2 regions of the Pelosinus sp. UFO1 genome follow, and region 2 is predicted to be linked to the other one. Evidence: a T-box and tRNA genes for the amino acid it is inferred to sense, from the RefSeq annotation. Region 2 holds a T-box; the other holds one or more tRNA genes.

Region 1 (4,448 bases), 200 kb from region 2:
ATTTGGGGGCTTAAATAACAACTGATTACTTCACCAGCTTTGGCTGATATCCATGTGGCAATAAAAGATATTACTGCAATAGTAAAGTTGGCCATATGTGATATTTTAATTTTTAGAACGCCATAGGCAATGCCTACTCCAAGATTATCAAGGTTTGCTGCTATAGCAATCAAAATACTAAAAAGCAAGAGGCTCATCAAATCCACTCCTTAATAGAACATTGCTATATGGTATGGAATAGATGGCATTTTGGTTCCGGAGGACAGAGAGGTGTAAGAATGGGACAAAAACAAACTCGTCATCTCAGAAAAGGGCGAGCTGCAATGTTATTAACAATTATTATATTTTTAGTCGCAGGTGTTTATTATGTACTATTAGGGCGATCTTCTGCAACCAGCACGTTGGCGAATACATTTTTCATGAAAGAAAAAATTAATATATTGGTTCTTGGCGTTGATACACGTGAAGATGATGTGGGGCGATCTGATACCAATTTTGTCGTTACGATAGATACAAGGGCAAAAACAATCACCATGTTCTCTATTCCGCGCGATTCTCGCGTGAAAATTGATGGGCATGGGTGGGATAAAATTAATCATGCCTATGCCTTTGGTGGCTCTAAACTTTCTAAATCTACTGTTGAAAATCTGATGGGTATACCATTAGATTATACTGTAGTCATAAATATTCAGGGGTTTGTGCGCATGATTGATGCAGTTGGTGGAATTACTATTGATATAGATAAAAGAATGTATTACTCTGATCCATATGATGATGATGGAGGATTGTACATTGATCTTCACCCTGGTGTTCAAAAACTAAATGGAAAAACTGCTATCGAATATGTACGTTATAGAGATGAAGAAGGCGATATAGGTCGTGTAAGCAGACAACAAAAGTTTATGAAAGCATTATTACAGGAAATCAGCAAACCCCAGCTTATTATAAAACTACCTGATGTTATTAAAGAGTTCGTTGCAGCAGTCAGAACCGATATGTCAACAAAAGATATGGCTAAGCTAATCCCTGTTATAAACGAGGCAGCAAAATCAGGCCTACATACGGAATTGTTATTAGGTACTCCATGTTGGATACAAGATGTTAGTTACTGGTTGCCTGATATAAAGGTGCTTAGGTCTAAGGTTGCTCAAATACAAGGTATTACAGTAGACGAGCGATATGCACAAGTAACGGATCGATTAGCCAAAGAATATACAAATTCAGTGCCGCAGGAAATAAGGGTAGCTGAGTCTTCACCAGTTACTCAAAAACCCTCGAATTTAGATAAACAAACTACAGATGGTAATAAAAATATTGTAAATACTGTTAAGATAACTGCAATTCCCATCTCTAATGAAACTGAGACTACTTCTGCAAATGGAAAAAAGATTTCTGATCCCAAGATGACTAAAAATATGAATAGTCCAAGCGCAGACGTTCAAGGAGACAGTACTGGAGTAGTTCATAAGAATAGTATGACTGATGCAAAGGGTAAATAAGCCACTTTGTGCAGTAACCTTTCGGATTATAGGCGGGGTAATTCAAGGTATGACTTATCTGGAGTTAGAGCTTGTCTCTTTCTTTTAAAAATAACACAACAAAGGGGTTCTTACATTGACCGTACTTCAAACTCTTATTTTTGCAATCGTTCAGGGAATTACAGAACTTTTCCCCATCAGTAGTGTAGCGCATGGTGTTTTAACGCCATATTTCTTTAATTGGAATTTAGATCCCGCCTTTTTGAAGGAACATTTTCTTCCGTTTTTAGTTATGTTACATTTAGGAACTGCTATAACTCTCTTATTGTATTTCGGAACAGAATGGACAAAAATTATGGCATCTATATTCAACAAAGATGATAAGTCAAGAAAGTTGATGTTTCTTATATTAGTTGGTACTATTCCAGCTGCTTTAATTGGACTTTTCCTAGAAAGCCCACTTCGCCATATGTTTAGTAATGTAAGCAGTGCGGCGTTTTTCTTGATTATTAATGGCGGCATATTATATTGGGGCGAAAAATTACGAGGAGGAGGACAGGGGCAGAAGAGTATTGACGATCTTAGTTATAAACAAGCGGCTATAATCGGCTTATTTCAATCGTTAGCACTTGTTCCAGGCTTTTCTCGTTCTGGTGCTACAATGACGGCGGGATTTTGGATGGGCTTAAAACATAAGGACTCTGCTCGGTTTTCCATGCTGCTTGCCACCCCGATAATAATTGGGGCTAGCATTATTGAAGTTCCCAAACTTATTCATACTGACATTACTGGTTTATTTCAAATCTCCTTAATTGGAGGTATTGCATCTGGTATAGCAGCTTTTTTAAGCGTATGGGCTTTAATGAGATGGTTCGGTACTAACGAAATTAATGCAATGCGTCCATTTGCCTGGTACTGTTGGGTAGTTGGCTTTGGAGTCCTGGTAAGTCAACTATATAAATAAGTTAAGGTACATTAAATTTTGTAATATTAAGTACAGGCAGAGATCTTGACTTTGCGGTAGTAGAAGCATAAAATAGTAAAGGTAGATTGCCGGTATAGCTCAGTTGGTAGAGCAACTCATTCGTAATGAGTAGGTCTGCAGTTCGAATCTGCATATCGGCTCCAGTGAAATCTGATGGTTGCGCCTGTGGAGTGAAAATGAGCGGGCTCAGTGGTGCAATTGGTTATAAAGAAAAGCAGACAAGATTACTTGTCTGCTTTTTTGTTGCTACCTGTAAGGTAATTTAGATTTAATACTGGCTAGCTTCCTTTTTATATAGTCACTTCTCATTATTACATCAAATCATTATATTCTTGCACTGCTAATAGAAATGAAATAAAGTTATCCACAATAATTCACATCTTATTAACAGGGTTATCCACAAAATATAATATAATAATAATCGTAAACCTCAAAAAGATGTCAAAATAAACTACACGGCTGGTTATTTGAAAGAACTATAGGTTTTAAACCCAAGGAATAAAGGATTCTGTACATGTGACAATTATAAAACCTTCTTTTGAATGAGCCGATCTGTAGGTCGAATCTACATATCGCTTCCAATGAAATCAAGGCTCTTGAGAATTATCTCAGGAGCCTTTTATATTGAGCGTATAGATCAGTACCTATTCTTGCGCCGAGCTAAAGCAATTCCAATTTAACTTTAGATAAATAAGTATTAGCAATTATAAGGCGCCTTACTTTTCTGAGAGACGTTTTTGTTTAGCCGTAATTTGATTTTCCAGAGTATTCGATATGATAAAAAAATAAGGATTTTTCATGAAAAAATATTAAAGTCTACACCTTTTAGGGGAGGAAATATTTCCTACGGTAGTATATCCTAAAAATATGACGAAAGGGAAAAGAGAAGAAAATAGGAGGGAATATGATTACTTTTGATAAAACGACTATAAATAATATACTATTGGAAGAAGGCTATTCAGATGAAGGTGAGATAGACATGATATTTTATGATTTAAGTATCATCGATTCAAGCTTACAAGGGGTACTTGATGCCTATCTAACTGATAGGATAATATTAGATGAATTTAATGTGGAAGGTTTAACTATTAATATAATAATGGATAAGTTTAGATGTGATTTCTGGAATGCATTAGGTTTTTTGAATACAAGCATTAGTAACCATAAGTTGGCAAAAGACCTATACAATTTGTAGACAATAACTTGTAAAGATTAAGTATATATAGCAAATTATTAGTAATGTGAGCCCCGCAGAATGCGGGGTATTTTGTTTTGCTTGGGCAGTTCATGATTTGGTAGCATAATATGAAATATCTATAAATAAGGTACAGTGTTACAACTTATTATTAAAATAATTTTTTTGTTGGTTGAATTATAAGTTGGAAAATAATGTAATCAACTATAAATGATTTTATAAAGGGGGCGTGGAAAATGAAAATAACTATTAATGGAGGGCATTATCCTGGACGGGATAGTGGTGCAGTTGGACCTACGGGTTTGCAAGAGTCAGATGTCAATTGTGATTTAATGTCACGGGTTGCGAATTATCTTCGTGCTGTGGATTGTGATGTTTTAGAGGTACAAGAAAATACACTGTCTCAAATTACAGATGCATCGAATCGATTTGGAGCTGATTTGTTTATTTCTATACACTGCAACGCAGCTGTTGATACAAATGCAAAAGGTACAGAAACCTATTGCTATGAACTTGGAAGTGATAGCGAAAAACTTGCTGCCTGTATTCAACAACAAATAGTTAGCAGTATAGGGACGGCTGATCGTGGTGTGAAAACCGGGAATTTTTTTGTTTTGCGTATTGCAAATTGTACTGCGGTTCTTGTCGAAACGGCCTTTATTTCAAATAAGGATGAAGAAATATTACTTGCTGATGAGGCCAAGCGAGATCAATTAGCGGCGGCAATTGCGAGAGGAATTACCGACTACTTAAGCCTAGGATAGAAATTTAAAACTGCAACCGAAGATGT
Region 2 (4,448 bases):
ATTATGTATAAAAGAGTTTCTATGTAAATTAGGAGGTGATCCTACAATATGGATCATAATTGGGATGATCCTGAAATTGAAGATTGGGAAGATGATTTCAGGGAAGAAGATGATCGACAATTTATTGGCGTTGGTTTTGTCTGCTCTCCTCGTAGCTTTTGTTTTCCTAGACGCTTCTGTTTCCCTAGACAATTTTGTTTCCCTAGACAGTTTTGCTTTCCTAGGCAGTTTTGCTTCCCTAGGCAGTTTTGTTTCCCTAGGCAGTTTTGCTTCCCTAGGCAATGCTTCCCACGCCGTTAACGTCCATTGTTGCAAGGTTTTTAAGAAAGAGCTTTCGGGCTTTTTCTTTTTGTTTCATAATTTCAAGCTTCAATATCCATTTTCCATCCAATTATCATTCACCCCTCCCTCACGCTCTAATGTATATAACCCCTACTTATTGGGAATAATTATCTTGGCGCATACTCACGCGTTAAACACATCTTTCCCATCTTTTTATAGCTCTCTTCGAGAGGGCCTTTTTTTTATGTCCCAAGTTATTAGACGTATTACCATGCATTTTATTAGCCAATGGCGAGCCAGTAATTGAAGTGTCACGTCGCCTTGGTCACAGCAAACCCTCTGTCACATTAGATATTTATGCACATGCCATACCCGGTCACGATCAAAAGATGGCTGATAGAATCGCTGGTCCTTATGGGATATGAATCTAAAAACAAAAATCATGCAGTCGTGAAACCGCATGATTACCGAACTCTTGTAAGAGGACAAGGAGGGCAAATCATTTCTAATATACTCCTCCTTCCATCAATTAACTTTTATAAAATATCTCTCCTGAAATTAAAGAACGAAACTCTTCAATACTCATTACTGTAGTTTCACCATTTTTACGGTTTCTGACAGCAACCACATTTTCATTTTGCTCCTTATCACCAAGTATAAGCATATATGGTATTTTACCTAGTTGGGCTTCACGAATTTTGTAGCCGATTTTTTCACTCCTGTCGTCAAGTTCAACCCTTATATCTTCATTTCTTAATATTTTCAGCACTTTATTAGCATATTCATGATTTTTCTCAGATATGGCTAAGATCTTTACTTGAACAGGTGCAAGCCACAGAGGAAAGGCACCAGCATAATGTTCAATCAACGTTCCAACAAAGCGTTCCATTGAACCAAGCAAAGTTCTATGCAGCATGATAGGTGTATGTTCTTTACCATCAGAACCGATATATGTCATTCCAAACCGCTCAGGTAAATTCATATCCAGTTGAATCGTTGTTCCCTGCCATTCCCGTCCCATAGCATCCACTGCTTTTAAGTCAATTGCGGGACCGTAAAATTTAGCACCGCCAATATCTTTTTTAAACACGATTTCACGATCGCTGAGGATCTTTTCCAGTGTGCTTTCTGCCAGTTGCCACACAGGTTCATTGGCGAGGTATTTCTCGTTATCCTGAGGATCACGGACAGAAAGATATACGTTAAGTTTGTCATAACCAAATGCTTTATTCATATCAAGGGCAAAGTCAAGAACGCTATTGACCTCATCCACAAACTGATCTTCTGTACAAACAATATGTGCATCATCCTGAGTAAAGCCACGTACACGCAACATGCCATGCAAAGCGCCTGATTTTTCAAAACGATATACACTACCAAGTTCGCACCATCGAATGGGAAGTTCTCGGTAGCTGCGAGGTCTTGTCTTATACATCCGCACATGGAAAGGACAACTCATAGGTTTTACATAATAGGTCGTATTTTCCTCTTCGTCCTTGGCTGCCATTTTCATTGGAGGATATATACCTTCCGCAAAATGATCTAAATGCCCTGATGTTTCCCAAAGATTGCTTTGACCAATATGGGGAGTATAAATATACTCATATCCACGCCTGCGATGTTCCTTACGCCAGTAAAGCTCTATTTCCTCACGGACAACAGAAAGCTTAGGGTGCCAAAGGATAAGCCCCTGACCGATATATTCATCTATAGAAAACAAATCAAGCTCTTTGCCAATTTTACGATGGTCACGCTTTTTTGCTTCTTCCACTGCAGTCAGATAGGCGTTTAACTCAGATTGCTTAGTAAATGCTGTCCCGTATATGCGTTGGAGCATTTTGTTTTTGGAATCGCCTCTCCAATATGCACCTGTACAGGAAGTAAGTTTCACTGCCTTTATCATTCCAGTATTGGGAAGATGGGGCCCTGCACAAAGATCAACAAAATCGCCCTGTCGATAAAAGTTGATCGGCTCGTTATCAGGTAGTTCATTAATCAATTCTACTTTGTACGGTTCATTAAGCTGCTCTGCAAGCTTTAATGCCTCCTCACGCGGAAGCTCAAAGCTCTCCAGGGTAAGATTTTGTTTGATTATCCCTTTCATCGACCTTTCTATTTTACCTAAGTCATCAGATGTAAATGGAATATCTGAGTCAAAGTCATAATAAAATCCATTTTCTATTGCAGGCCCGATGGCAAGCTTTACCTTTGGATAAAGATTTTTGATAGCTTGGGCAAGAACATGGGAAGCAGTATGACGCAGCACTTTTTTACCAGCTTCATCGTCAAATGTAATAACATTCAGCGAACAATCCGTATTGATGGTGGTAGTTATATCCACCACCTTTCCGTTAATTTCAGCAGCAAGCGCATCTCTTGAAAGCCCTGAACTAATTTGTTTAGCAATTTCAGCACAAGTGGTAGAGAACGGCACCTCTATTTGATTTCCATTCTTTAGCTTTACACTAATCACCATCAACACCTCTTTCTTCTTTTATAATAGCAAAAGCCCTCACCCCTGAAAAATCAGGGGTGAGAGCTTTTAATCACACGGTTCCACCCTGCTTATGCCTAATGAATAATATCCTTTGGGCATCGCTTTAAAACCTCGATAACGCAAGGTGCGCGGCTATGCTTAATTGAAAATGAAAAATCATATCCGTTCAGCACGCAACTCAAGAGTGGTCTTCTCTATTAACTCCGAAAGGATGCTTTCAGCCGGTGACATCCTATCTCTGCTCGGTTTTATTAACAGATACTCTCTCTATCACAGTCTTTATTTATTAAATATGTATACATTATAGTATTAATAAATACGTGTGTCAATTTTTATAGTTTTTTATCCTAGGATTTAAATTGTAACCATCTGCTACTTTTTTAGTCTCAAAAATGGAAACAACCCGAGTAGCTGATGATACTAAAGCCCTCTGCACGTAAATAAAATTCTTCTAATAAATTTTATGGCCTTCCTGCACCTAAAAAAACCTTCCGACAAATCGTCGGAAGGCTTGAATTTACTGGAGCGGGTGAAGAGATTCGAACTCTCGACCCACGGCTTGGGAATTGGAAAACTGGATTTTTACTGTTTCTATTTAGTGCTACGAAGTCAATAAAATCAAAGGTTCTGACATTTCTTCATTTACTCGATCTATTAATTCTACTGTTACCTGTTGTCCTTTTACTAGTATAGGATTTACCCTGTGTGAATTGTGGATTATATGTTGGTAACTTCCGATAAAACACTATTACACTTCATGACACCGCAATGGCATTTTATTATCATTCAAAAATATATGAATTTTAAACTATGTCATATTTCTTCACCCGCGTATTATGCAGATATGACCGTCACGTTCGTGTATGTCTGTATTGAGTTGCGATAGTGGTTTACCTTTTAACCTTACTTTTTTTATCTTTTGCACCGCCCTGTCTTTGCACCTTGGTATCACGCATACAATCATTACTGATATTACAGGCGCACACTGTGTAGCATTTCAATTTATCACCTCATTTTTGGCATAATAAAAAGCACCCCGAAGGGTGCTTTAACGTCATTAACGATTACATATATATTTTTTCGCTACTTATGACAATCCTTGTGGCATTTATGATGACATTTAGGGCACTCACATTCATGATGACAATTGTTATGACACTCATGGTTCTCGCATTTTTCATGACAACCACAGTCGTGATGAAAATCATGATCACAACATGGGCACTTATGACAATCTTTGTGGCATTTATGATGACATTTAGGGCACTCGCATTCATGATGGCAATTGTTATGACACTCATGGTTCTCGCATTTTTCATGACAACCACAGTCGTGATGAAGATCATGATTACAGGATGGGCATTTATGACAATCTTTGTGACATTTACTATGACAATTAGGGCATTCATGATGAAACTCAAAACAATTACGATCGGTTTCAACGCTGTTCATTATATCACCTCTCTTTAACATTATTCTATATATAGTATGTAAATTAAGTGAAAACCGCTCCTCTTCTTTGGTCATAACAAAAACCGTCCATCACTGAGCGGCTTAACCTTTTTTAACTTACTATCATTTTACGATTCTGGTGCAAATTTTTCACAAAGTCCTTTTTAAAGAACTTCTTCGCGGCATCTTTATCACGATGTTCAGATACAAAAAAGTC

What was found. A T-box is a leader RNA that pairs with one kind of tRNA and senses whether it is charged. The one in region 2 lies ahead of thrS (threonine--tRNA ligase), so its partner is inferred to be a tRNA-Thr.
Region 1: it has a tRNA-Thr gene. The T-box ahead of thrS (threonine--tRNA ligase) is inferred to sense a tRNA for this amino acid. The anticodon was not compared.

What each region holds. Positions count from the first base shown of each region.
Region 1 covers NZ_CP008852.1:4,640,300-4,644,747, reverse strand. The annotation lists gene ytaF (sporulation membrane protein YtaF) at 1-197, opposite strand, end outside; gene UFO1_RS21820 (LCP family protein) at 279-1,499, shown strand; gene UFO1_RS21815 (undecaprenyl-diphosphate phosphatase) at 1,615-2,442, shown strand; tRNA gene UFO1_RS21810 (tRNA-Thr) at 2,531-2,606, shown strand; gene UFO1_RS21805 (hypothetical protein) at 3,368-3,658, shown strand; gene UFO1_RS21800 (N-acetylmuramoyl-L-alanine amidase) at 3,895-4,422, shown strand.
Region 2 covers NZ_CP008852.1:4,837,782-4,842,229, reverse strand. The annotation lists gene thrS (threonine--tRNA ligase) at 812-2,758, opposite strand; T-box leader at 2,808-3,062, opposite strand; gene UFO1_RS25020 (hypothetical protein) at 3,844-4,221, opposite strand; partial or broken gene UFO1_RS25900 (IS6 family transposase) at 4,344-4,448, opposite strand, start outside.